4 linked regions of the Sphingobium yanoikuyae genome follow. The protein of the gene in region 1 interacts with the protein of each later gene in a pairwise test. Links are inferred from orthologs where the notes say so. Each region holds a gene or a part of one and is shown in the gene's direction. Other genes may lie near its edges. The genes, in order: dnaN, dnaQ, rpe and dnaE.

The links.
Region 2: the proteins of dnaN (region 1) and dnaQ interact in binary tests that used the Escherichia coli proteins (3 or more experiments, as listed by UniProt). The link is inferred for Sphingobium yanoikuyae from one-to-one orthologs.
Region 3: the proteins of dnaN (region 1) and rpe interact in binary tests that used the Escherichia coli proteins (3 or more experiments, as listed by UniProt). The link is inferred for Sphingobium yanoikuyae from one-to-one orthologs.
Region 4: the proteins of dnaN (region 1) and dnaE interact in binary tests that used the Escherichia coli proteins (3 or more experiments, as listed by UniProt). The link is inferred for Sphingobium yanoikuyae from one-to-one orthologs.

Annotation. Positions count from the first base shown.
Region 1 is NZ_CP139979.1:4,838,399-4,843,607, forward strand. Bases 827-3,805 are described here. They hold dnaN (DNA polymerase III subunit beta), read left to right. Parts: upstream 827-1,749; coding sequence 1,750-2,862; downstream 2,863-3,805. Other genes in these bases: rlmN (23S rRNA (adenine(2503)-C(2))-methyltransferase RlmN), read right to left, coding at 827-1,026; U0025_RS22540 (hypothetical protein), read right to left, coding at 1,075-1,578; U0025_RS22550 (EAL domain-containing protein), read left to right, coding at 2,953-3,805. Also shown: more of rlmN, read right to left, coding at 1-826; more of U0025_RS22550, read left to right, coding at 3,806-5,209. UniProt on the Escherichia coli protein: Confers DNA tethering and processivity to DNA polymerases and other proteins. Acts as a clamp, forming a ring around DNA (a reaction catalyzed by the clamp-loading complex) which diffuses in an ATP-independent manner freely and bidirectionally along dsDNA.
Region 2 is NZ_CP139979.1:4,244,439-4,249,395, reverse strand. The notes cover bases 805-3,531. They hold dnaQ (DNA polymerase III subunit epsilon), read left to right. Parts: upstream 805-1,680; coding sequence 1,681-2,382; downstream 2,383-3,531. Other genes in these bases: U0025_RS19625 (PTS sugar transporter subunit IIA), read left to right, coding at 3,181-3,531; hpf (ribosome hibernation-promoting factor, HPF/YfiA family), read left to right, coding at 2,454-3,050; coaE (dephospho-CoA kinase), read left to right, coding at 1,055-1,648; aroE (shikimate dehydrogenase), read left to right, coding at 805-1,043. Also shown: U0025_RS19650 (Maf family protein), read left to right, coding at 1-222; more of aroE, read left to right, coding at 219-804; more of U0025_RS19625, read left to right, coding at 3,532-3,648; U0025_RS19620 (PaaI family thioesterase), read left to right, coding at 3,608-4,105; U0025_RS19615 (DUF1491 family protein), read left to right, coding at 4,098-4,448; U0025_RS19610 (cell wall hydrolase), read left to right, coding at 4,624-4,957. UniProt on the Escherichia coli protein: DNA polymerase III is a complex, multichain enzyme responsible for most of the replicative synthesis in bacteria. The epsilon subunit contain the editing function and is a proofreading 3'-5' exonuclease.
Region 3 is NZ_CP139979.1:3,909,095-3,914,188, forward strand. Bases 832-3,695 are described here. They hold rpe (ribulose-phosphate 3-epimerase), read left to right. Parts: upstream 832-1,864; coding sequence 1,865-2,527; downstream 2,528-3,695. Other genes in these bases: U0025_RS18070 (RsmB/NOP family class I SAM-dependent RNA methyltransferase), read left to right, coding at 832-1,255; U0025_RS18075 (hypothetical protein), read left to right, coding at 1,307-1,792; U0025_RS18085 (heparinase II/III family protein), read left to right, coding at 2,524-3,695. Outside these bases: more of U0025_RS18070, read left to right, coding at 1-831; more of U0025_RS18085, read left to right, coding at 3,696-4,290; U0025_RS18090 (S9 family peptidase), read right to left, coding at 4,461-5,094. UniProt on the Escherichia coli protein: Catalyzes the reversible epimerization of D-ribulose 5-phosphate to D-xylulose 5-phosphate.
Region 4 is NZ_CP139979.1:1,302,089-1,308,371, forward strand. Bases 1,167-5,219 are described here. They hold dnaE (DNA polymerase III subunit alpha), read left to right. Parts: upstream 1,167-1,476; coding sequence 1,477-5,019; downstream 5,020-5,219. Other genes in these bases: U0025_RS06015 (Yip1 family protein), read right to left, coding at 1,167-1,317; U0025_RS06025 (ketosteroid isomerase-related protein), read left to right, coding at 5,053-5,219. Outside these bases: U0025_RS06010 (diguanylate cyclase), read right to left, coding at 1-80; more of U0025_RS06015, read right to left, coding at 145-1,166; more of U0025_RS06025, read left to right, coding at 5,220-5,463; U0025_RS06030 (carbon-nitrogen hydrolase family protein), read left to right, coding at 5,505-6,283. UniProt on the Escherichia coli protein: DNA polymerase III is a complex, multichain enzyme responsible for most of the replicative synthesis in bacteria. This DNA polymerase also exhibits 3' to 5' exonuclease activity. The alpha chain is the DNA polymerase catalytic subunit.

The DNA of each region.
Region 1 (5,209 bases):
CTTGGCCGGCAGCTTGTACTTGCGGATCAGGCGGACCAGTTCATGCGCGTCGGCATCGCTGTCATTCTTGTCCTTGATCATCACATATTCGAACGTGATGCGCCGGGCATTGTTCGCCTTGGGATAATCGGCACAGGCCTGGAGCAGTTCCTCGATGCCATATTTGCGGTTGAGCGGCACCAGCTCGTCGCGCACTTCCTTGGTCACGGCATGGAGCGAGACCGCCAGGTTCACGCCAATCTCTTCCGCCGCGCGCGCCATCATCGGCACGACGCCGCTGGTCGACAGGGTGATGCGCCGCTTCGACAGGGCCAGGCCATCGCCGTCCATCACCAGCTTGAGCGCGTCGCGGACATGATCGAAATTATAGAGCGGTTCGCCCATGCCCATCATCACGATGTTGGTGAGCATGCGGCCGTCCGCCGTATATTGCGAATCCTCGTCCGTCTCGTCGTCATTGGCGCTGGCCATGCTGCCCTTGGGCCATTCGCCCAGCGCATCGCGCGCCAGCATGACCTGGCCGACAATCTCGCCCGGCGTCAGGTTGCGGACCAGTCGCATCGTGCCGGTGTGGCAGAAGCTGCAATTGAGCGTGCAGCCGACCTGGCTCGACACGCACAGGGTGCCGCGGTCCGCATCGGGGATGAAGACCATCTCATAATCCTGGCCATCGTCCGAACGGAGCAGCCATTTGCGGGTGCCGTCGTTCGACACCTGCGCTTCCACCACCTGCGGCCGGCCGACGATGAAGCGTTCCGCCATCCACAGCCGCATCGGCTTGGCCAGGTCGGTCATCTTCTCGAAATCGGTCTCGCCGCGATGATAGAGCCAATGGAACAGCTGCTTGGAACGCAGCTTGGCGGCCTTCTGGTCGAGCCCGGCTTCTTCCAGCACGCCCTTCATCTGGGCGCGGGTCAGGCCCAGCATGTCGACGCGCCCGTCCTCACGGGGCGTCACCGCGCGGGGCACGGGCACAGGGTCGATAAGGCCGGGAATCGGCATGATGGGATTGGCGGCGGAATGCATGGCCGCGCACATAGTCGATTTTGCCGGATTTTTAAAGTGGCGTTGCAATCAGCGTAAACGGGCGCAGCCCAGCGCTGCCGCGTCGATCGCCGTGGCAGCGCCGCGCAGCGCATAGCTGTCGGCAAAGGCGCCGCCCTTGGCCGATGTCGATTGGACGCTCATGCTGCTGGCGGAGCGCATCGCAGCGATGATCGCGGCATCGTCCTGCGGATTGGCGGCCCACGCGTCGGCTTGGCCCGCAACCAGCGCGAAACGGCGGTCGCCGACGCTGAGCGAGACCCGCGCATTGGCGGCGCGGGGCCGGCTGAGGCGGAAATGGATCTGGCCCCGGACATGCTGGCGCGGCCAGGTGCCGACGGCGGCAAAACCCTTGGGCGCATCGCCCGCGCGGCGCGGCACCGGCATGGCGATGGCGTAGCAGCGCGGGCCGTTCTGGCCGGCGCCGGGATCGCGAAACGCGCCCCAGCTTTCGAAAATGCCGAGCGAATCGCGCGCCATGGCCGGACTGGCGAGGATGACGAGCGGGATCAGCAGGGCGGGCAGGCGGCGCATGGTCCGGGCAAAGCGCAAGCCATCGCCATTTGCAAGCCCGGCTTCGTTTCGAAAGCGCGTCGAGGTGCTTGCCGCCGCCGACATAGCGGTTATGAAGGACCATCCATCATTGCCGCCGGGATTCGACCGAATCCTCGCCATCGACGCAAAAAGAACGGACAGAACAGGGACATGAAGGCCACCATCGAACGCGCAACGCTCCTCAAGAGCCTCAGCCACGTCCAGTCGGTGGTCGAGCGGCGCAACACGATTCCGATCCTGTCCAACGTGCTGATCGAGGCATCGGCGGATGGCGCGATCAAGCTGATGGCGACCGATCTCGACCTGCAGGTCGTGGAAAGCGTGTCGGCCCAGGTCGAACAGGCCGGCGCCACCACCATTTCCGCCCACACGCTGTTCGACATCGCCCGCAAGCTGCCCGAAGGCAGCCAGGTGTCGCTGCAGGCGGCCGACGGCAAGATGCTGATCCAGGCCGGACGCGCCCGCTTCAACCTGTCGACCCTGCCGCGCGACGACTTCCCGGTCATTGCCGAGGGCGACCTGCCGACCAGCTTCGAACTGCCGGCCGAAACGCTCAAGCAGATCATCGACAAGACGCGCTTCGCCATCTCGACCGAAGAGACGCGCTATTATCTGAACGGCATCTATTTCCACGTCTCGGACGAAGGATCGCCGGTGCTCAAGGCCGCCGCGACCGACGGCCATCGTCTGGCCCGCGTCACCGTGCCGCGTCCCGACGGCGCCGACGGCATGCCGGGCATCATCATCCCCCGCAAGTGCATCGCCGAACTGCGCAAGCTGCTCGACGAGGTCGAGGGTTCGGTGCAGGTCAGCCTGTCGGCCAGCAAGATCCGCTTTGGCCTGGGCAGCGCGATCCTGACCAGCAAGCTGATCGACGGCACCTTCCCCGATTATAGCCGCGTCATTCCGACCGCGAACGACAAGCTGCTCAAGATCGACCCGCGTAGCTTCGAGGAAGGCGTGGACCGCGTTGCGACCATCGCCACCGAAAAGACCCGCGCGGTCAAGATGAGCCTCGACAAGGACAAGATCACCCTGTCGGTCACCAGCCCGGAAAATGGCACGGCGGCCGAAGAAGTGCCCGGCGCGTTCCAGGGCGAAGGCTTCGATATCGGCTTCAACGCCCGTTATCTGCTCGACATCCTTGGCCAGATCGACACCGACATCGTCGAACTGCACCTGGCCGATGCGGCCGCACCGACGCTGATCCGCGAAAATGATCGCAGCCCGGCGCTCTATGTGCTGATGCCGATGCGCGTCTGACGGGTCTTGCCGGGAGATCGCTGAATATCAGGGAATCTCCCGGACCCGGCGGGTAATCGCTTCTCAAGCTTTGTCGATTAGACGATCGGCATGGCTATTGTCCGCAAAACAGATACTGATGCGCCGGCCAGGACCGCGAGCCTGCTGGTTTCGCTGGGTCTGGCCGAAAGCGGCACGGAAGTCGCCGCCAACTGGCTGTCGCGCAGCTTCACCCATGTCGCCGCCCTGTGGCCACTGATGCTGCTGGCCAAGCTGTGCGTTGCGGCGCTGCTCGGCATGCTTTCCTTCACCCGGCCGGAACATGGCGCCCTGCTGTGCGGCGTAGTGCTGATCGACGGCCTGCTGATGCTGGTGCCGCGCTGGGCGCTGTTCCGCAATCTGCGACCCCATGTCCAGAACTGGCTGATGCTGCCCGCGCTCTTCTGTTCGGGACTGATCTTCAGCCTGTGGCTGGCGCAGGGCAATGGCGTGGCGATGCCGTCCGCAGTGCCGGAAATGGCGATCGCGCTGCTGGCGGTCTGCATCGTCGGCGACCGGCGCCTGCTTGGGCTCAGCTATTTCATGGGGGCGCTGCTGGTGGCCGGCATCGCCCATGCGGGCATGGTGCATCTGGGGCTGCTGGCCAGTTGCCTGGCGGTGATGGCGATCGCCACCCTGCGGCAGGCGGCGGCGGATCGCGAACGCGCGATCGAACAGCATCGGCAGGATCTCAAGGCGCAGCGCTCCGACCGGCTGCTGGAGGAATATGAACAGTCCGGCCGCGGCTGGTTCTGGGAAACCGATCGTCACGGCCACATCACCTATATCTCCGCCACCCTGGCCGAACCGCTGGGCGTGGAAGCGGGCAGCCTGATCGGCCGGTCGCTGACCGACATCATCCAGCAGGGTGACCGGCAACAGGGCGATGGCGAGCGGACGCTCGGCTTCCACCTCTCGGCCCGGACCGGCTTTGCCGACATTGCGGTGCGGGCTGCGATCGCCCGCGAGGAACGCTGGTGGTCGATCTCGGGCGAACCGGTGTTCAACGAATATGGCCAGTTCCACGGTTTCCGCGGATCGGGCACCGACCTGACCGAAATGCGGCGCAGCCAGGCGGAAGTAACGCGCCTGGCCCAATATGATTCGCTGACCGGCCTCGCCAACCGCGTGCAGATGCTGCAGGCGCTGGAACAGGCGGTGCTGGGTTCCCGCGGCAAGCAGGGCGAATGCGCGCTGATGATGCTCGACCTCGACCGGTTCAAGAGCGTCAACGACACGCTCGGCCATCCGGCCGGCGACGCGCTGCTGCGTCAGGTCAGCCAGCGGCTCCAGCGCGTGGTCGGCAATCAGGGGCTGGTCGGGCGCCAGGGCGGCGACGAGTTCAAGGTGCTGGTGCATGGCCGCCATGACCGCAACCGGCTCGGCCTGCTGGCTCAGGCGATCATCAGCGCCCTGTCGCAGCCTTATTCGATCGAGGGCACGGGCGTGGTGATCGGCGTGTCGATCGGCATTTCCTTCTGCCCCGAAGATGGCGTCACCGCCGATGCCCTGATCCGCAATGCCGACCTTGCCCTCTACAAGGCGAAGGGCGACGGACGCGGCGTCTATCGCTTCTATTCGGCCGACATGCATGCCGATGCGGAGGATCGCCGCCAGCTCGAACAGGATCTGCGCCATGCGCTGACGGCGGACGGCCTGCACCTCGTCTATCAGCCGATCGTCAGTTCGACGACCGAGCGCATCACCGGCTATGAGGCGCTGCTGCGCTGGGATCATCCGGTGCGCGGCGCCATCTCGCCCGCCTTGTTCGTCCCCATTGCGGAGGATAGCGGCCTGATCGCGCCGATCGGCGAATGGGTGATGCGCACCGCCTGTCGCGACGCGGCGCAGTGGGACGCGGGCATCCGCGTTGCGGTCAATGTCTCGGCGATGCAGTTCGCCAATCCCGGTTTCCCGACCACCGTGATGCAGGCCCTGGCGAGCGCGCAACTGGCGCCCGAACGGCTGGAGCTGGAAATCACCGAAAGCGTGTTCCTGAACGACAATGACGGCACCGACGCCATGTTCACCCGGCTCAAGGGGCTGGGCGTGCGGCTGGCGCTCGACGATTTCGGCACCGGCTATTCGTCGCTCGGCTATCTGAAGAAGGCGCCGTTCGACAAGATCAAGATCGACCAGAGCTTCGTGCGCGGTGCCGCGATCCGGGGCAGCCGCAACAGCGCGATCATCAAGGCGATCGTCAGCCTGGCCGAGGCGCTGGGCATGGACACCACGGCGGAAGGGGCCGAGACCCGCGACGAGCTGGACCTGATCCGGCAACTGGGATGCAGTCATATCCAGGGCTATATCTATGGCCGGCCGATGCCCG
Region 2 (4,957 bases), 590 kb from region 1 along the record:
GAGCGGGTGCGGATGACGGTGCGGACCCTGTCCGACGGATTCATCGACTCCTATCTGGAGGACGACTGGGACGAATGCCAATGGTGTGTCGGCTGCTATCGGATCGAGGGGCCGGGCGCGCAACTGTTCGCCAGGGTGGAAGGCAGCCAGTTCGGCATCCAGGGCCTGCCGCTGCTGCCGCTGCTTGACTTCCTGCGCATAAGGGGCGTTCTGGCGTCATGACCGACAAGCTCCCCTATGCCGAGGTGATCGGCGATCCGATCGACCACAGCAAATCGCCCCTTATCCACAATTTCTGGCTGCAGGCGCTGGATATCGAGGCGGAATATAAGAAGACCCATGTGACGCCCGAGGGGCTGTCCGCCTATTTCCTGCAGCGCCGGGCCGATCCCGACTGGCTGGGCTGCAATGTCACCATTCCCCACAAGATCGCGGTGATGGACTATACCGACGATCCGGGCGGGGTGCGCGACCGGATCGGTGCGATGAACACCATCGCCAGCGAGACCGCAGGCCCGCTGATCGGCACCAACACCGATGCCGGCGGCTTCCTGCAGCCGCTGCTGCGCGACAAGTGGAAGGGCCGCCATGCGGTGCTGATCGGCGCGGGCGGCGCGGCGCGGGCGATCCTGTTCGCGCTCACCAGCCTGGGCGTGCCCGACATCACGATCATGGCGCGCGACCCGGCCAAGGGACAGGCGCTGCTCGACCGGGCCGGGGTGAAGGGCCAAGTGATCGGCATGACCGATGCGCTGCCGGCCGCCGACCTGCTGGTCAACAGCACGTCGCTGGGCATGGTCGGCCAGCCGGCGCTGGATCTGGACCTGTCGCCGCTGCCGGGCAGCGCGACCGTCTATGACATCGTCTATGCGCCGCTGGAGACGGGCTTGCTGAAGGCGGCGCGCGACCGGGGCCTCAAGACACTGGACGGGCTGGAAATGCTGATCGGCCAGGCGGCGCTGGCATTCGACATCTTCTTCGATGCGGAGGCACCGCGCGAGCTGGACGCGGAACTGCGCGCGCTGCTGCTGGCGGCGGACTGAACGGGGACGGGGTGAAGATTTACGGCCTCACCGGCTCGATCGGCATGGGCAAGTCGGCGGTTGCGGCGATGTTTCGCCGCGAGGGCGTGCCGGTGTTCGATGCCGATGCCGAGGTGCATCGGCTGCAGGGGCCGGGCGGCCGGCTGATCCCGGCGATCGAGGCGCGCTTTCCCGGCACCACCGGGCCGCAGGGGGTCGACCGGGCGAAGCTGGGCGCGGCGGTGTTCGGCCATCCCGTGGAACTCAAGGCACTGGAGGCGATCGTCCATCCCGCCGTGGGCGAGTCGCGGCGGCGATTCCTCAAACGCCATCGATCGCGCCAATTCGTGATCCTGGACGTGCCCTTGCTGTTCGAGACAGGTGGCTACCGGCGCATGGCGGGGATCATCGTCGTCAGTGCGCCCGCCTGGAAACAGCGGCGGCGGGTGCTGGCCCGGCCAGGCATGACGGTGGCAAAATTTCGTAGAATCCTGCACTTGCAGCTGCCTGATGCTGAAAAGCGGCTAAGGGCAGACTATATCATCAACACGGGTACGACATTTGCCGCAACCCGGGCACAGGTCAGGCGTCTGGTCGCTTGCCTTGGCGCCCGGACAGGCAGATAAGTAGAGTCATAGAGAGTCGGTTCAAAAGGGCGATGCGCGAGATCATTTTCGACACCGAAACGACGGGATTTGATCCGGCATCCGGCGATCGGCTGGTCGAAATCGGGTGCATAGAGCTTATCAATCGCGTGCCGACCGGCCGCACCTTCCACGCCTATTATAATCCACAGCGCGACATGCCCTCCGCCGCCGAGGCGGTGCATGGCCTGTCGAGCCAGTTCCTGTCGGACAAGCCGCTGTTCCGCGAGGGCGTGGCCGAACTGATGGATTTCCTGGAGGACAGTCCGCTGGTGGCGCATAATGCGCGCTTCGACTTCGGATTCCTCAATCACGAATTGAAGCTGTGCGCGCGCGACGCCGTGTCGATGGACCGGATGATCGACACGGTGGCGATCGCTCGCACCCTGCATCCCGGCGCCAAGCACAGCCTGGACGCGCTCTGCACCCGTTACGGCATCGACCGCAGCCATCGCGTCAAGCATGGCGCGCTGCTCGACGCCGAACTGCTGGCGCAGCTCTATGTCGAATTGACCGGCGGCCGTCAGATCGGCCTGGGTCTTGCACAGGAGGAAGAGAAAGAGATCGTCAGGGTGGAACTGACGGAAACCGCCGTTGTTCGCCCTGTTCGTCCCGCGCGCGTCTTCACGGCGAGCGCGGAGGAGCTGGAGAGGCATGCCGCTTTCGTCGCGAAGCTGGATAAGCCGCTCTGGCTCGAGGAGGCGCCGCCGGCCTGAACCTGCCGGCGTTTGCCACGTGCCAACCGGGCCGCTGATCCGGCGTCCCGGCAAGAATAAGGAGAAGGCATATGGATATCCGTGTTTCCGGGCATCAGGTCGAGACGGGCGAGGCGCTCAAGCAGCACGTCAGCGACCGGCTGGAAGCGATAGCCGAGAAATATTTCTCCCGCACGATTTCCGCCCAGGTGACCTTCCGACCGGCCCCGCATGGCGCCTTTCATTGTGATATCGTCTGCCATGTGATGACCGGCCTGATCCTGAAGGGCGCCGGCGAGGCGCAGGAGGCGCATCCCGCCTTCGACCAGGCATCGGACCGGATCGAGAAGCAGCTGCGCCGCTATATGCGCCGCCTGAAGGACCGCAGCATCCAGGCCGCCGCTGCCGAGGCGCAGCGCGCCAATGGCTATAGTGTCGATGATATCGACGGTGCGGGTTACACCATCTTCGCCGGTGCCGCCGACGAGGAGGCCGAAGTGGCCGATGCGCCCCTGATCGTCGCCGAAACGCGGGTCGACATTCCCGAAGCCAGCGTGTCCGACGCGGTGATGATGCTGGACCTGCGCAACACCAATGCGCTGCTGTTCCTCAATGCCGGAACGTCGGCCTATAATATGGTCTATCGCCGTCAGGACGGCACGATCGGCTGGGTCGAGCCGCGCGGCTGACCCCCTGCCAAGCCGGGCCGCCTGTTGACCTCCGGGTGCAGGCGGCCTATGGGGCCGGGCTTTAGTTTCTCCGAGCAACGCGCATTTTTTTCGACAGGCTGGGCGCGCCTCGGCTGCCCCCGGAAGTAAAATGGTGCATTTCAACGATATTGTCTCGCCGGACGCGCTGGCCACCGAGGTGACTGTGAACGGCAAGAAGATGCTGTTCCAGAAGATCGCGGCTCTTGCCGCGCAATCCTATGGCGTGGATGCCGAAGCGGCCGCCGATGCGCTGCTGGAGCGCGAGCGTCTGGGCTCCACCGGTTTCGGTGGCGGCGTTGCCATTCCCCATGCCAAGCTGCCGGGCCTCGATCGCATGTGCGGCGTGGTCGTGCTGCTCGATCCGCCGGCGCCGTTCGACGCGGTCGATGATGCGCCGGTCGATATCGTGTTCGCGCTGCTGTCGCCGCAGGACAGCGGCGCCGAGCATCTCAAGACGCTGGCGCGTGTGTCCCGCTATCTGCGCGACGAGGCGCAGGTGACGCGCCTGCGCGGTGCCAAGTCGGCCGAGGCGCTGCATGCGCTGCTGGCCGGTGGTGAGGCGCGTGACGCCGCCTGAGGCCGCCGCGCTCGCCAGTGGCGAGGCGGCGCATTTTCGCGCGCTGGAGCATCTCTACAACAGCGCGCCGATCAACGACCTGTTCCTGTCGACCCTGCGCGTGCCGGAACCCGGCCGGTCGGTGATCGATTTCGAGGTCGACGAGCGGCATTTCCATGCCGCCGGCGCGGTGCATGGCACCGTCTATTTCAAGATGCTGGACGATGCGGCCTTCTATGCCGCTAACAGTCTGGTCAGCGATCGTTTCCTGCTGACCACCGCCTTCAACCTGCTGTTCACCCGGCCGATCGGTCCCGGAAAGCTGCGCGCCGAGGGGCGCTGGATCAGCGGCAAGCGCCGTGTCTATGTCGCCGAGGCGAGCATCCTCGATTCGGACGGGGAAGAGGTGGGCCGGGGCACCGGCACCTTCATGCGATCGCAGATTCCGCTGTCATCGCTGCCGGGATATCATGGCTGAGGACAGTCCGGCCGCGCGGCTGACCAGCGCGATGCTGGTCGGCGCGCTGGTGAAGCGGGTGAATGCCGCCGGCGGATTTGCCATGATCCTGGCCAAGGGCGATGCAATGAGCGGCGTCATCCTGGTCCAGGTGATGGACAAGGGGCGGGAATCCGCAATTTTCGAACGGGTATCGAACTTTCGCGGCGGCCATGCATTGATGCGCTGTGGACCCCCTGCGGAAGAGGGGCCTGAGGCGTTCGCCGCCTATGCCGAACGCCGGCGCAGATCGGACCCCGACCTGTGGCTGGTGGAGCTTGATATCGCGGATGCGGAACGGTTCGCCGCTGAAACGATCTGCTGATCGTTGACTCCTTGCACGCGCGCGGGCAATGGCGGCCAACGCTGAACGCGCAGGTTGCCTGCATTCGTCCATGGGGGGCGGGCCGGTAAACACGCAGACGGGGGGCGGCCGAACGTCACAGAATATCGGTTACAATCGACGTTTCTGGCCAATAACCGCACGATTTTGAGCAATAATGAGTTTTCGTCTGAAGGCCGCGATCATCGCGGCATTTACGCTGTCGGCCGCTGCGGCTGTTACGGCGTCGGACATGTCGAGCGCCAGCGAGGCCTCCCTGTCCACGGTTTCCCTGCCGGAAACCGCCGCGCTGACTAGCGCACCCACGGCCGGCACCAAGCCCGCCGTCGTTTTCGCTGCGCCGCAGGAAGTCGCGCAGTCGCTGGATTCCGGCTCCAAGGCTGGCAGCAATTTTTCGACCGATATCGAGCCCAAGGCCGAGACCCTGGCAGCCCTGGTTGATGCGCAAGGCGCTCCCGAGGATGTCGAAGGCGACATGAAGTGCCTGGCCG
Region 3 (5,094 bases), 930 kb from region 1 along the record:
CCTGCCCGCACGCCGCGCGGCCCTGAAGCTGCTGGACGCCGTCTTGCGTCGGGGCGATCCGCTGGAAATCGCGCTGCATGGCGCGACCCAGGGGCTGGCCGACCGGGCCGACCGCGCGCTGGTCCATGCCATCGTCGCCGAGACGTTGCGCCATTTGCCCGATCTCGACGCGCTGATCGACGGCGCGACCAAGCAGCCGCTGCCCGATGATGCCAAGGCGCGGATGGTGCTGCGCATCGCGCTGATCCAGGTGCTGGCGCTGGGCACCGCGCCCCATGCGGCGATCGCCACCGCGCTGCCGCTGGTCGATGGCGGGCCGCGCAAGCTGGTCCATGGCGTGTTCGGCACCGTGACCCGCGCCGAGCCGAGCCTGCCCGTGCCGCCCACCCTGCCCGCCGACGTCGCCGAACGCTGGACCGGGCAATGGGGCAAGGCGATGCCGCTGGCCGCCGCCCACGCCTATGCCGTGCGCCCGCCGGTCGACATCAGCCTGCGCGATCCGGCCGAGACCGGCAAATGGGTCGAGGCGCTGGGCGGCACCAGCTTTGCGTCCGGCCATGTCCGCCTGCCCGAGGGGGCGGTCGTGCCCGAATTGCCCGGTTTTGCCGAGGGGGCCTGGTGGGTGCAGGATATCGCTGCCTCCTGCCCGGCCCGGCTGCTGGGCGCGGGCGAAGGCCGGACCGTGCTGGACCTGTGCGCCGCGCCGGGCGGCAAGACGATGCAGTTGGCGGCGGCCGGATGGGCCGTGACCGCGGTCGACCAGTCGAAGAAGCGGCTGGAGCGGCTGAGCGAAAATCTGGCCCGCACCGGCCTGTCGGCCGATGTCGTGCAGGCGGACCTGCGCCAATGGGCACCCGAGGCGCCGGTCGATGCGCTGCTGCTCGACGCGCCCTGCACCGCCACCGGCATCTATCGCCGTCATCCCGACGTTTTGCACCGCATCGGCCCGCGCCAGATCGCGGAACTGGCCGAACTGCAGGGCGAACTGCTGGCCCGCGTCGCTGACTGGGTGAAGCCGGGCGGGACGCTGATCTACGCCACCTGCTCGCTGGAGCAGGCCGAGGGCGAGGCGCAGATGAGCCGCTTCCTGGCGGCGCTTCCCGATTTCCAGGTCCAGCCAGCGCAGGCAGACGAACTGCCCATCGGCATGGCGCCCAGCGCCGACGGCTGGCTGCGCACCCTGCCCGACACGCTGGCGGAGCAGGGCGGCACCGACGGCTTTTTCGTTGCAAGGATCGTGCGCATCGGGAACTAAGGCTTAACCATGAGGGGCTTAAGGTGAGGTCCTTCGCTGGAAAGGCCCGCCTTGCGTCCGACCGAACCCCTGCCCCTGCATCATAGCTGGCCGCTTTACGACCTGCGCGAGCATCTCGCGCCGGTGGTGCTGGACCAGGATATTGCGGGGAATGAGGCGGCGCTGGCCGATCGGGGGCTGGGCCTGTGGCATTGCAATCTGGCCGACAACAGCATCAGCTGGACCCAGGGCGTCTATGACATATTCGGGCTGGAGCCGGGCAGCATCGTGCCCCGGCCGCTGTCGGTGTCGCTCTATGCCCATGACAGCCGCGAGGCGATGGAACGGCTGCGCGCCTATGCCATCCGCCACCAGCGCGGCTTCACCCTGGACGTCGATATTCGCCGCCCGGACGGTAGCGATTGCGCGATGCGGCTGATCGCCGCGCCGGTGCTGCTGGACGGCGAAACGGTGGCGCTGCACGGGGTCAAGCAATGGCTGCCCAAGGATGTCGGCGCGCCGGTCAGACTGGAACCCACGACCTTCTTCATCCCCTGATGCGACTCATCGCCGCACGGCGCAAATCATGCGTTGCCCTCGCCCCAAGGGAGGGCTAATGCGAGCGGTCAAATGACCCATCCCATTCTCATCTCTCCGTCCATCCTGTCCGCCGATTTCGCACGGCTGGGCGAGGAAGTCCGCGCCATCGACGAAGCCGGTTGCGACTGGATCCATATCGACGTGATGGACGGCCATTTCGTGCCCAACATCACCATCGGTCCAGCCGTGGTGAAGGCGCTGCGCCCGCACACGAAAAAGCCGTTCGACGTGCATCTGATGATCTCGCCGGTGGACCAGTATCTCGACGCCTTCGCCCAGGCCGGCGCCGACATCATCACCGTCCATCCCGAGGCCGGCCCGCACATCCACCGCACCGTGCAGCATATCAAGTCGCTGGGCGTACAGGCGGGCGTGGTGCTGAACCCCGGCACCCCGGCCAAGATGCTGGACTATCTGATCGACGATATCGACCTGATCCTGGTGATGAGCGTCAATCCCGGCTTTGGCGGCCAGAGCTTCATCGAGAATCAGCTGCGCAAGATCGAGGCGTGCCGCAAGATGATCGAGAAGAGCGGCCGTGACATCCGCCTGCAGGTCGATGGCGGCATCGACATCAACACCGCGCCCAAGGCGATCGCGGCGGGCGCCGACGTGCTGGTGGCCGGCACCGCGACCTTCCGTGGCGGCCCGGCCGCCTATGCCGACAATATCAGGACGCTGCGGGGCGGGTGACGAACCAGCGGCGCCAGTCCTCCCCTGTCGCGGTCGACGCCGGTCATGAACCGGCCGACGACGGCATCGAACAGGGCAAGCGGCTCATCCGCGTCGCGGATGACAAGGGCCTGTCGCTGGCCGAGCGGATCGCCAATCATTTCTATCGGCTGAGCTGGAAGACGCCGCTGCACAGCCGGCGGCTGAAGGGCAAATATCCGCTCAAACTGCTGGCGGTGCCGGACGATGTCGTGCCCGGCGACCCGCGCGCCGGCCAGGCGATCCGCGCCGGCTATTTCCTGTTCCGGGGCCAGAAGCTGGCGATCGACACGGTCGATTTCGGCAAATTGGCGGTCGGCCCGGCCTTCACCGACTATCTGCACAGCTTCCGCTGGCTGCGCGACCTGTCGACCGCCGCGACGCGCGAGCAGGGCGCGCCGGTGGCCGAGGCGCTGATGCGCAAATGGCTGGCCGCCCATGCCGAAACGCCGAGCGACCCGGCCTGGCGCGCCGACAATGCGGCCTGGCGGCTGCTGTTCTGGACCGCCCATGCGCCGCTGATCCTGTCGTCGAGCGACCTTGTCTATCGGTCGCTGGTGCTCAACTGCATCGCCCGCACCGCGCGCCATCTGGACCAGAGCGCGGACAAGGCCGCGCCGGGCCTGCCGCGTCTGGTCGCCTGGGGCGGGATCGTCGCGGCGTCGATGCTGATGCCCGGCGGCAATCCGCGCAAGCTGTTCGGCGAAGCGGGCCTGAAGCGCGCGATCGACAGCGCCTTCCATGCCGATGGCGGCATCATTTCCCGGTCGCCGCTGGCGCAGCTGGAAGGCGTGATGCTGCTGGCGATGGTGGTCGCGGTCTATGAGGTGCGACGCGAACAGGTGCCCGGCTTCCTGATCGACGGGCTGAGCCGCGCGGTGCCGGCCTTGCTGGGCCTGACCCATGGCGATGGGGGTCTGGGCAACTGGCAGGGCGCTGGCGCGGTCGACCCCGACATGGTCGAGGCGCTGGTGCAGGCCAGCCGGGTGCGGACCCGGCCGCTGCGCCAGGCGCGCGACTGGGGCTATCAGCGGATCAGCGCCGGCAATACGGTGGTGCAGATCGATGCGGCGCCGCCGCCGGTCGCGCGCCTGGCCGCCGCCGGCTGCGCCTCCACCGGCGCGATCGAGATCAGCGACGGGCGGCTGCGGCTGGTCATCAATTGCGGCGGCGCGGCGCTGGAAGGCGCCTATATCCCGCGCGATCTGGCCCAGGCGCTGCGCTCCACCGCGGCGCACAGCACATTGGTGCTGGACGACAGCAATTCGACCGCGCTGATGCCCGACGGCACGCTGGGCAAGGGCGTGACCGAGGTCGAGCTGAACCGGCAGGAGCTGGACAATGGCAGCCGGGTGGAGCTGAGCCATGACGGCTATGTCCGCCGCATGGGCTATGTCCACCGCCGCCTGCTGATGATGAGCGGCGACGGCAAGGAAGTGCGCGGCGAGGATATGCTGACCCCGGCGACGCGCGGCAAGAAGCCGGTCAAGCGGCCGGTGCAGCTGCGCTTTCATCTGGCGCCCGGCGTGGAACCGACCCTGACCGCCGACAGCCAGGGCGCGCTGTTGCGGATCGAGCTGGGCGCGCTGTGGCAGTTCCGGACCGGGGCCGGCGTGCTGAGCGTCGAGGATAGCCTGTGGGTCGATGGCGACGGCCGCCCCCACCCCACAAGGCAGCTGGTGGTGACGAGCGAGGCACTGCCGGGCGGCTCCAGCATCGGCTGGCTGTTCAAGCGGGTCGGCTGACCCGCATCGCACCGGCGCAATGTTGCACCATCGTGACAATGTCCGTTTTTTCCTATGAACAGCCCGGACAAGGGCGCATGCAAGAGGGGCGACCCGAGGCCCGTTTGCTACCAATCAACGACCTCGCTCTCAGGCCCGGCCACTTTCAGCGGCCGGGCCGCTAGAGCCTTTCACCGGACAGGCGACGGCTTGAGATAGGTATCGAACCAGGCGACGGTGCGGGTCAGCGAGTCGAGCTGATTCTCCTTCTTCTGGAAGCCATGGCCCTCGGCCGGGTAGAAGATCGTCTCCACCACATTGCCCTTCGCCTTGAGGATGTCATGCACCTCCTGCGCCTGGCCGCGCGGCACGCGAATGTCGTTCTCGCCCTGGATGGTCAGCAACGGCGCCTTCGCCGCGCGGATATAGGTGAGCGGCGAGGCCGCATCATAGACCTGCGGATCGCTTTCGGGCGTGCCGAGCAGGCTGCGCTGATAGGCCTTCAGCTCCTCATCCTGGTCGCGATACATGGTGCGCCAGTTGATGATGCCGAACCACTGGACGGCGGCGGCGAACTCGTCGGGCGCCCGGCCGATCGCCATCAGGGTCATGAAGCCGCCATAGCTGCCGCCGAAGATGCCGACCCGCTTGGCATCGACATAGCCGCTATCGACCAGGAAATGCTTGGCCGCGACCGTGTCCTTGAGGTCGGCACCGCCCAGATCCTTGACATTGCCGTCCTGGAACGCCTTGCCATAGCCGGTCGAGCCGCGGAAATTGGGCTGGATCACGACATAGCCGCGGCTGGCAAAGGCGGTGGCGTAG
Region 4 (6,283 bases), 3.5 Mb from region 1 along the record:
AACAGCATCGTCGTGCCCGACGCCAAGGTGAGCAGGACGGTGGCCCCATAGGCCCAGTTGGTGATCGTGGATAAACGCATGGTGGCGCCTAACCTAGGCCCGATAGCTTGGCAATTCGTTACGCGGGCGACCTCATGACATTGCCTATTTTGCGGCGAGCGCGCTCAGCCGGTCGAGATCGAGCGCGTTCACTGCGGCTTTGAGTTCCCCGATATCGGCGACGGTGCCCTCCGCCTCGACCATGAAGCGGTCGGCCAGCGTGGTGGCATATTTGCCGTGACGGCTGTCCTTGTCCCATTCCTCGGTGACGATGCGGCCGTCGATCGTCTGGGTGCGCTCATAGCCGCTGGCGGTCTGGCGGTTCGACTGGACGTTGAGCGCCGCGCCGATCCCGGCAAAGGCGCCGGCCACCGCGATGTCGTTCACCTCCAGCTCGATCTCGTCGTCGCCGGCGCGGTAGCGGGCGGAGGCATGGGCGCCGGCGGACATGCCGCTGCTTTCCATCTCGGTGCGGGTGAAGCGGCCGATCTTCTCGGGCAGCAGCGCCTGCAGCACATCGGGCGCGATCGCGGCGGAGCGGCCATTCCTGGTTGCTTCCTCCATCCGCTTGGCGGCCTGTTCCATCTGCCTAGTGGCGGCGTCCATCTTGTCGACGTCGATCTTGCCGATGCCCGGCACCATGATGTCGGCGCTGATATCGTCCGGCCCGGCATGGCCGCCGAACAGGCCGCTGAACGGCATGGCGAGCAGGCTGGCGAGGATGAAGAGCAGCGCGCCCGCGACCATGGTGACGATGGTGTAGGGCAACGCCTTCTGCTCTGGCACCTTCATCAGGCGCGGCAGGCCGAGATAGAGGAGGTAGAGGCTGTAAAGTCCGAGCAGGCCGAGCATGGTGAGGCCGGGTATCAGCGAGAAGATGCCGGCCAGCCAGCCGGCGGTCGCCGAATAGGCGGAAATCTTGAAGGCCTTGAGCTTGTCGCGCTGGCCGCCGAAGCTGGGAGCGAGGAAGTTGATGATGATCGCCAGCACGGCCAGGCCGATCAGCGACAGGACATAATGGGCGATCGCCATGCCGACCGCGCCGATCAGCGGCGGGCGCCAGCTGATGCCGAACAGGCCATGGCCAAAGAGCTGTCCGCCGATCAGGGTCGCGAGCGGCGGGATCGCCGCCAGGATCATGGCATAGCCGGTATAGATGCTGCCGATGCTGGCCGGTTCGGCCTCGATCAGCGGCCATTCGTCCCTGGGCCGCAGGATGATCGCCTTGGCCCGGTCGACGATGCCGGGTGGGGTGGAAACCGGGTTGCTGTCCGACATGACCGTGCTCCCTGTTCTCTGGCCTATCCTCTGGCCCGTTCTTTGGGCGCGATAGGATCAGCAAGCGCGGTCCTTGGCAAGCGACAAGTGGTGCTTTTGTCCACAGCTTTTCGCCGGGCGGGACTGGCGCGCGGGCGCTGCCGTCGTTAGATTGCCGCGATGTCTCATTCCGCCTTCGTACCGCTGCGCATCTTTTCGTCCTTCACCATGCTCGAAGGGGCGATCGACCCCAAGAAGATCGCCAAGCAGGCCAAGGCCCTGGGTTTTCCGGCGGCGGCGATCACCGACCGCAACGGCCTTTATGGGTCGATGGCCTTTTCCGATGGCTGCAAGGGCGAGGGCGTGCAGCCGATCGTCGGCGCCATGCTGGGCGTCGTGCGACCGGGCCGGCCATCCAACGCGCCGGCGGTGCATGACTGGATCGCCCTCTATGCGCAGGATGCGGGCGGCTATGACAATATCTGCGCGCTGGTGTCGATGGCGCATCTCGACCGGCCGCTGGAAGAAGTGCCGCATGTCACGCTCGACATGCTGGAGGGGCGGACCGATGGCGTGATCGCGCTGACCGCCGGCGGGGAGGGGGCGATCGCCCGCCTGTTCGCCGAGGATCAGCCCGACGCTGCGCTGGCCTATGCCGACCGGTTGCAGGCGCTGTTCCCCGATCGGCTCTATGTCGAGATTTGCCGCCGGCTGGACCCGGTCGAGGGCAAGGCGGAGCCGCAACTGCTCGACCTGGCCTATGACCGCAATCTGCCGCTGGTCGCGACCAACCCGACCTGCTTTGCCGAGCCGGAATTTCACGCGGCGCATGACGTGATGCTGTGCATTGCCGATGGCGCCTATGTCGAGACGCCCGACCGCCGCACCAGCTCGCCCGACGCCTGGATGAAGCCGGCGGCGGAGATGAAGCGGCTGTTCGAGGACCTGCCCGAGGCGCTGGCCAACACGCTGGTCGTTGCCCAGCGCTGCGCGGTGATGGCGCCCAAGCGCAAGCCGATCCTGCCAAGCCTTGCCGGCGATATCGAGGGTGAGGGCATCATGCTGCGCGATCAGTCGATCGCGGGGCTGGAGGCCCGGCTGGAGAAGGCGGGGATCATCGCGGACGAGGCGCGTCAGCCCTATTTCGAACGGCTGAAGTTCGAAATGGACATCATCATCCAGATGGGGTTCCCCGGCTACTTCCTGATCGTGGCCGACTTCATCAAATGGGCCAAGGATCATGATATTCCGGTGGGGCCGGGCCGTGGTTCGGGTGCCGGATCGCTGGTCGCCTGGGCGCTGACCATCACCGACCTAGATCCGCTGCAACTGGGCCTGCTGTTCGAGCGCTTCCTGAACCCGGAACGCGTCTCCATGCCCGACTTCGATATCGACTTCTGCGAAACGCGGCGCGGCGAGGTGATCCGCTATGTGCAGCAGAAATATGGCAGCGACCATGTCGCCCAGATCATCACCTTCGGTAAATTGAAGGCGCGCGCCGTGCTGAAGGATACCGGCCGCGTCATGCAGATGAGCTATGGCCAGGTCGATCGCCTGGCCAAGCTGGTGCCCAACCATCCGACCGATCCCTGGACGCTGGAGCGATCGCTGAACGGCGTCGCCGAGTTCAAGGCGGAATATGACAATGACAATCAGGTCAAACGCCTGATCGACTATGCGATGAAGCTGGAGGGCTTCCCGCGCCACAGCTCCACCCACGCGGCCGGCGTGGTGATCGGCGACCGGCCGCTGAGCCAGCTGGTGCCGCTCTATCGCGATCCGCGATCCGACATGCCGGTGACCCAGTTCGACATGAAGTTCGTCGAGGGTGCGGGGCTGGTGAAGTTCGACTTTCTCGGCCTCAAGACGCTGTCGGTGCTGCAAAAGGCGGTGCAACTGCTCAAGGGGCGCGGGGTCACGGTCGATCTCGACACGCTCGCCTGGGACGATGCCAAAGTCTATGAACTGCTCCAGCGCGGCGATACGGTCGGCGTGTTCCAGCTGGAATCCGAAGGCATGCGCAAGACGCTGGCCGCGGTGCGTCCGACCAATTTCGGCGACATCATCGCACTGGTGTCGCTCTATCGTCCCGGCCCGATGGACAATATCCCGATGTTCGGGCGCCGCAAGAACGGCCAGGAAGAGATTGAATATCCGCACATCCTGCTGAAGCCGATCCTCGAAGAAACCTATGGCATCTTCGTCTATCAGGAACAGGTGATGCAGGCCGCGCAGATCCTGGCCGGCTACTCGCTTGGCGACGCCGACCTTCTGCGCCGCGCCATGGGCAAGAAGATCAAGGCGGAAATGGACGCCCAGCGCCTGCGCTTCGTAGAGGGTTGCGCCAAGAGCGACATCAAGCCGGCCAAGGCGAACGAGCTGTTCGACTTGATCGACAAGTTCGCCGGCTATGGCTTCAACAAGTCGCACGCCGCCGCTTACGCGCTGCTCGCCTATCAGACCGCCTGGCTCAAGGCCCATTATCCGGCGGAATTCTATGCCGGGTCGATGGCCTTCGATATCCATCTGACCGAAAAGCTCACCGTCTTCGTTGACGATATGCGGCGCATGGGCATGACCTGCCTGCCGCCCGACCTCAACCAGAGCGAGGCCGACTTCACCGTCGAGGCGGTGCCGTTCGAGGGCGATGATCCGCGTCTGGGCTTTGCCGTGCGCTATGCGCTGGGCGGCCTCAAGGGCGTGGGCGAGAAGGCGATGGAGCAGCTGGTCGCCGAGCGCGAAGCCAATGGTCCGTTCAAGCATCTGGACGATCTGGCAGACCGGATCGAGCCGCGCCTGCTCAACCGGCGGCAGCTCGAAAGCCTGGCCGCGGCCGGTGCGTTCGACACCATCCATGCCGACCGGGCCGGGGTGCATGCGGCGGCGGAAACCCTGCTGAGCGTCGCGGCAAGCGCGGCGCAGGCGCGCGAAAGCGGGCAGGGCGGCCTGTTCGGCGATGTCGAGACCGCCCATGCCGACGTTCGCATCCCGCCGCATCAGGCCTGGACCGTGTCGGACCGGATGGCGCAGGAAAAAGAGGCGTTCGGCTTCTATTTCTCGGCCCATCCGGTCGACCGTTTCCGTCATCTGGCCGATGCGCGCGGCGCGAAAAGCTATGGCGAAATCTGTTCGCAGCCGATGGGCATGCCCAATGCCGAAGGGCGGGTGATGGGCATCATGGCGGCGATGGTCGAAGATGTGCGCTGGCGCGAGACGCGGCGCGGCGCGCGCTATGCCAACGCCACCTTCTCCGACCAGAGCGGCCAGTTCCAGGCCAGCTGTTTCGACGAGGATGCCTGCAAGCAGATCGAGGAACTGGCGCGCGAGGGCGATTGCGCGCTGCTGCATGTCGAGCTGGATCGCCTGCCGGGCGAGGAAACGCCGCGCGTCACCGTGCGCCGGATGGAGCCGTTCCGCGAGATCGCCAACGTGTCGCGGATGGAACTGGTGCTGGACATCGAGATGGTCGAGGCCGTCGCCAAGCTGGCGGCGATCCTGTCCGGCAGCCGGGGCGGGCGGTGTGAGGTGTTCGTGCGGGCGCCGATCGGCGATGGCAAGGCGGCCCGTGTCTTCCTGGGCGACGACTTCACGCTGGGCGCTGATCAGGTCGACGCGATCAGTGGCATCGCCGGGCTAACCGTCCACAATCTGGCGCGGATGGAGGCGAAGTCGGACGGCTATCGCACCCGCCATCGCCGATCGGCCATGCGGCTGGTCGGCTGACCGCGCCCATTTTCCCAGTCCGAGGAGAAATCTGTGTCCGAAGCGACCCTGGCCCTGGTCCATGCCTATTATGATGCCTTCAACCGGCAGGATGCCGAGGGGATGCTGGCGCTGCTGGCCGACGATGTGCGGCACGAGCCGAGCCAGGGCGCGGCCCGCATCGGCAAGGCGGCGTTCGCCGATTTCCTGTCTCATATGAACCTTTGCTATGCCGAGACGGTGATCGATCCGATCGTGCTGGCCAATGCGGAGGGGACGCGGGCGGCGGCCGAGTTCATGCTGGACGGCCGCTATCTGGTGACCGACGAAGGGCTGCCGCCTGCCGCCGGCCAGACCTATCATCTGCGCGTCGGCGCCTTCTTCGACATCGTCGAGGGGCAGATCACGCGCATTTCCAACCATTATAATCTGGCGGACTGGATCGCGCAGGTCGAAGGGCGCTAAAGCCGCCGCCTGCCCCGTCGCCGTTCCATCCCGAGGTATCCTTGACCCACATCCGCGTTGCCGCCGCCCAATATCCGATCGAGCAGGTGCAGAGCTTCGCCGCCTGGCAGGAAAAGCTGACCCGCTGGGTGGAGGAAGCCGCCGCGCTGGGCGCGACCCTGGCGATCTTTCCCGAATATGCGGCGATGGAGCTGGCCGGGATCGATCCCGAGCGGGCGGCCGACCTGACCGCCTCGCTCGACCTGGTGATGCAGTTTGGCGAGGCCTATGACCGCGTCCATGCCGAGCTTGCGGCGCGGCTCGACATCATGATCCTGGCGGGTAGCCGGCCGGTAAGGGAAAGCGACGGCCGGATCGTCAACCGCGCGCGTCTCTTCTGTCCCGACGGCACCACCGGTCATCAGGACAAGATCATGATGACCCGGTTCGAGCGCGAGCGCTGGGGCATCAGTGGCGGCGACAGCATCAACCTCATCCACACGCCGATCGGGCCGGTCGGCATCTCGATCTGCTATGACGTCGAATTTCCGATGATCGCGCGGGCGCAGGCGGAGGCGGGCGCCAAGCTGATCCTGACGCCATCGGCCACCGACACGATGCAGGGCTATTGGCGGGTGCGGATCGGCGCGCAGGCCCGGGCGATGGAAAATCAATGCTTCGTCGTTCAGTCGCCCAGCGTCGGCATGGCCCCCTGGCTGCCCTGCATGGACGAGAATTTCGGCGCAGCCGGTGCCTTCGGCCCGCCCGATGGCGCGATGCCTGATGATGGCGTGATCGCGCTGGGGCAGGCGAACGGCCCGGCCTGGGTGGTGGCGGACAT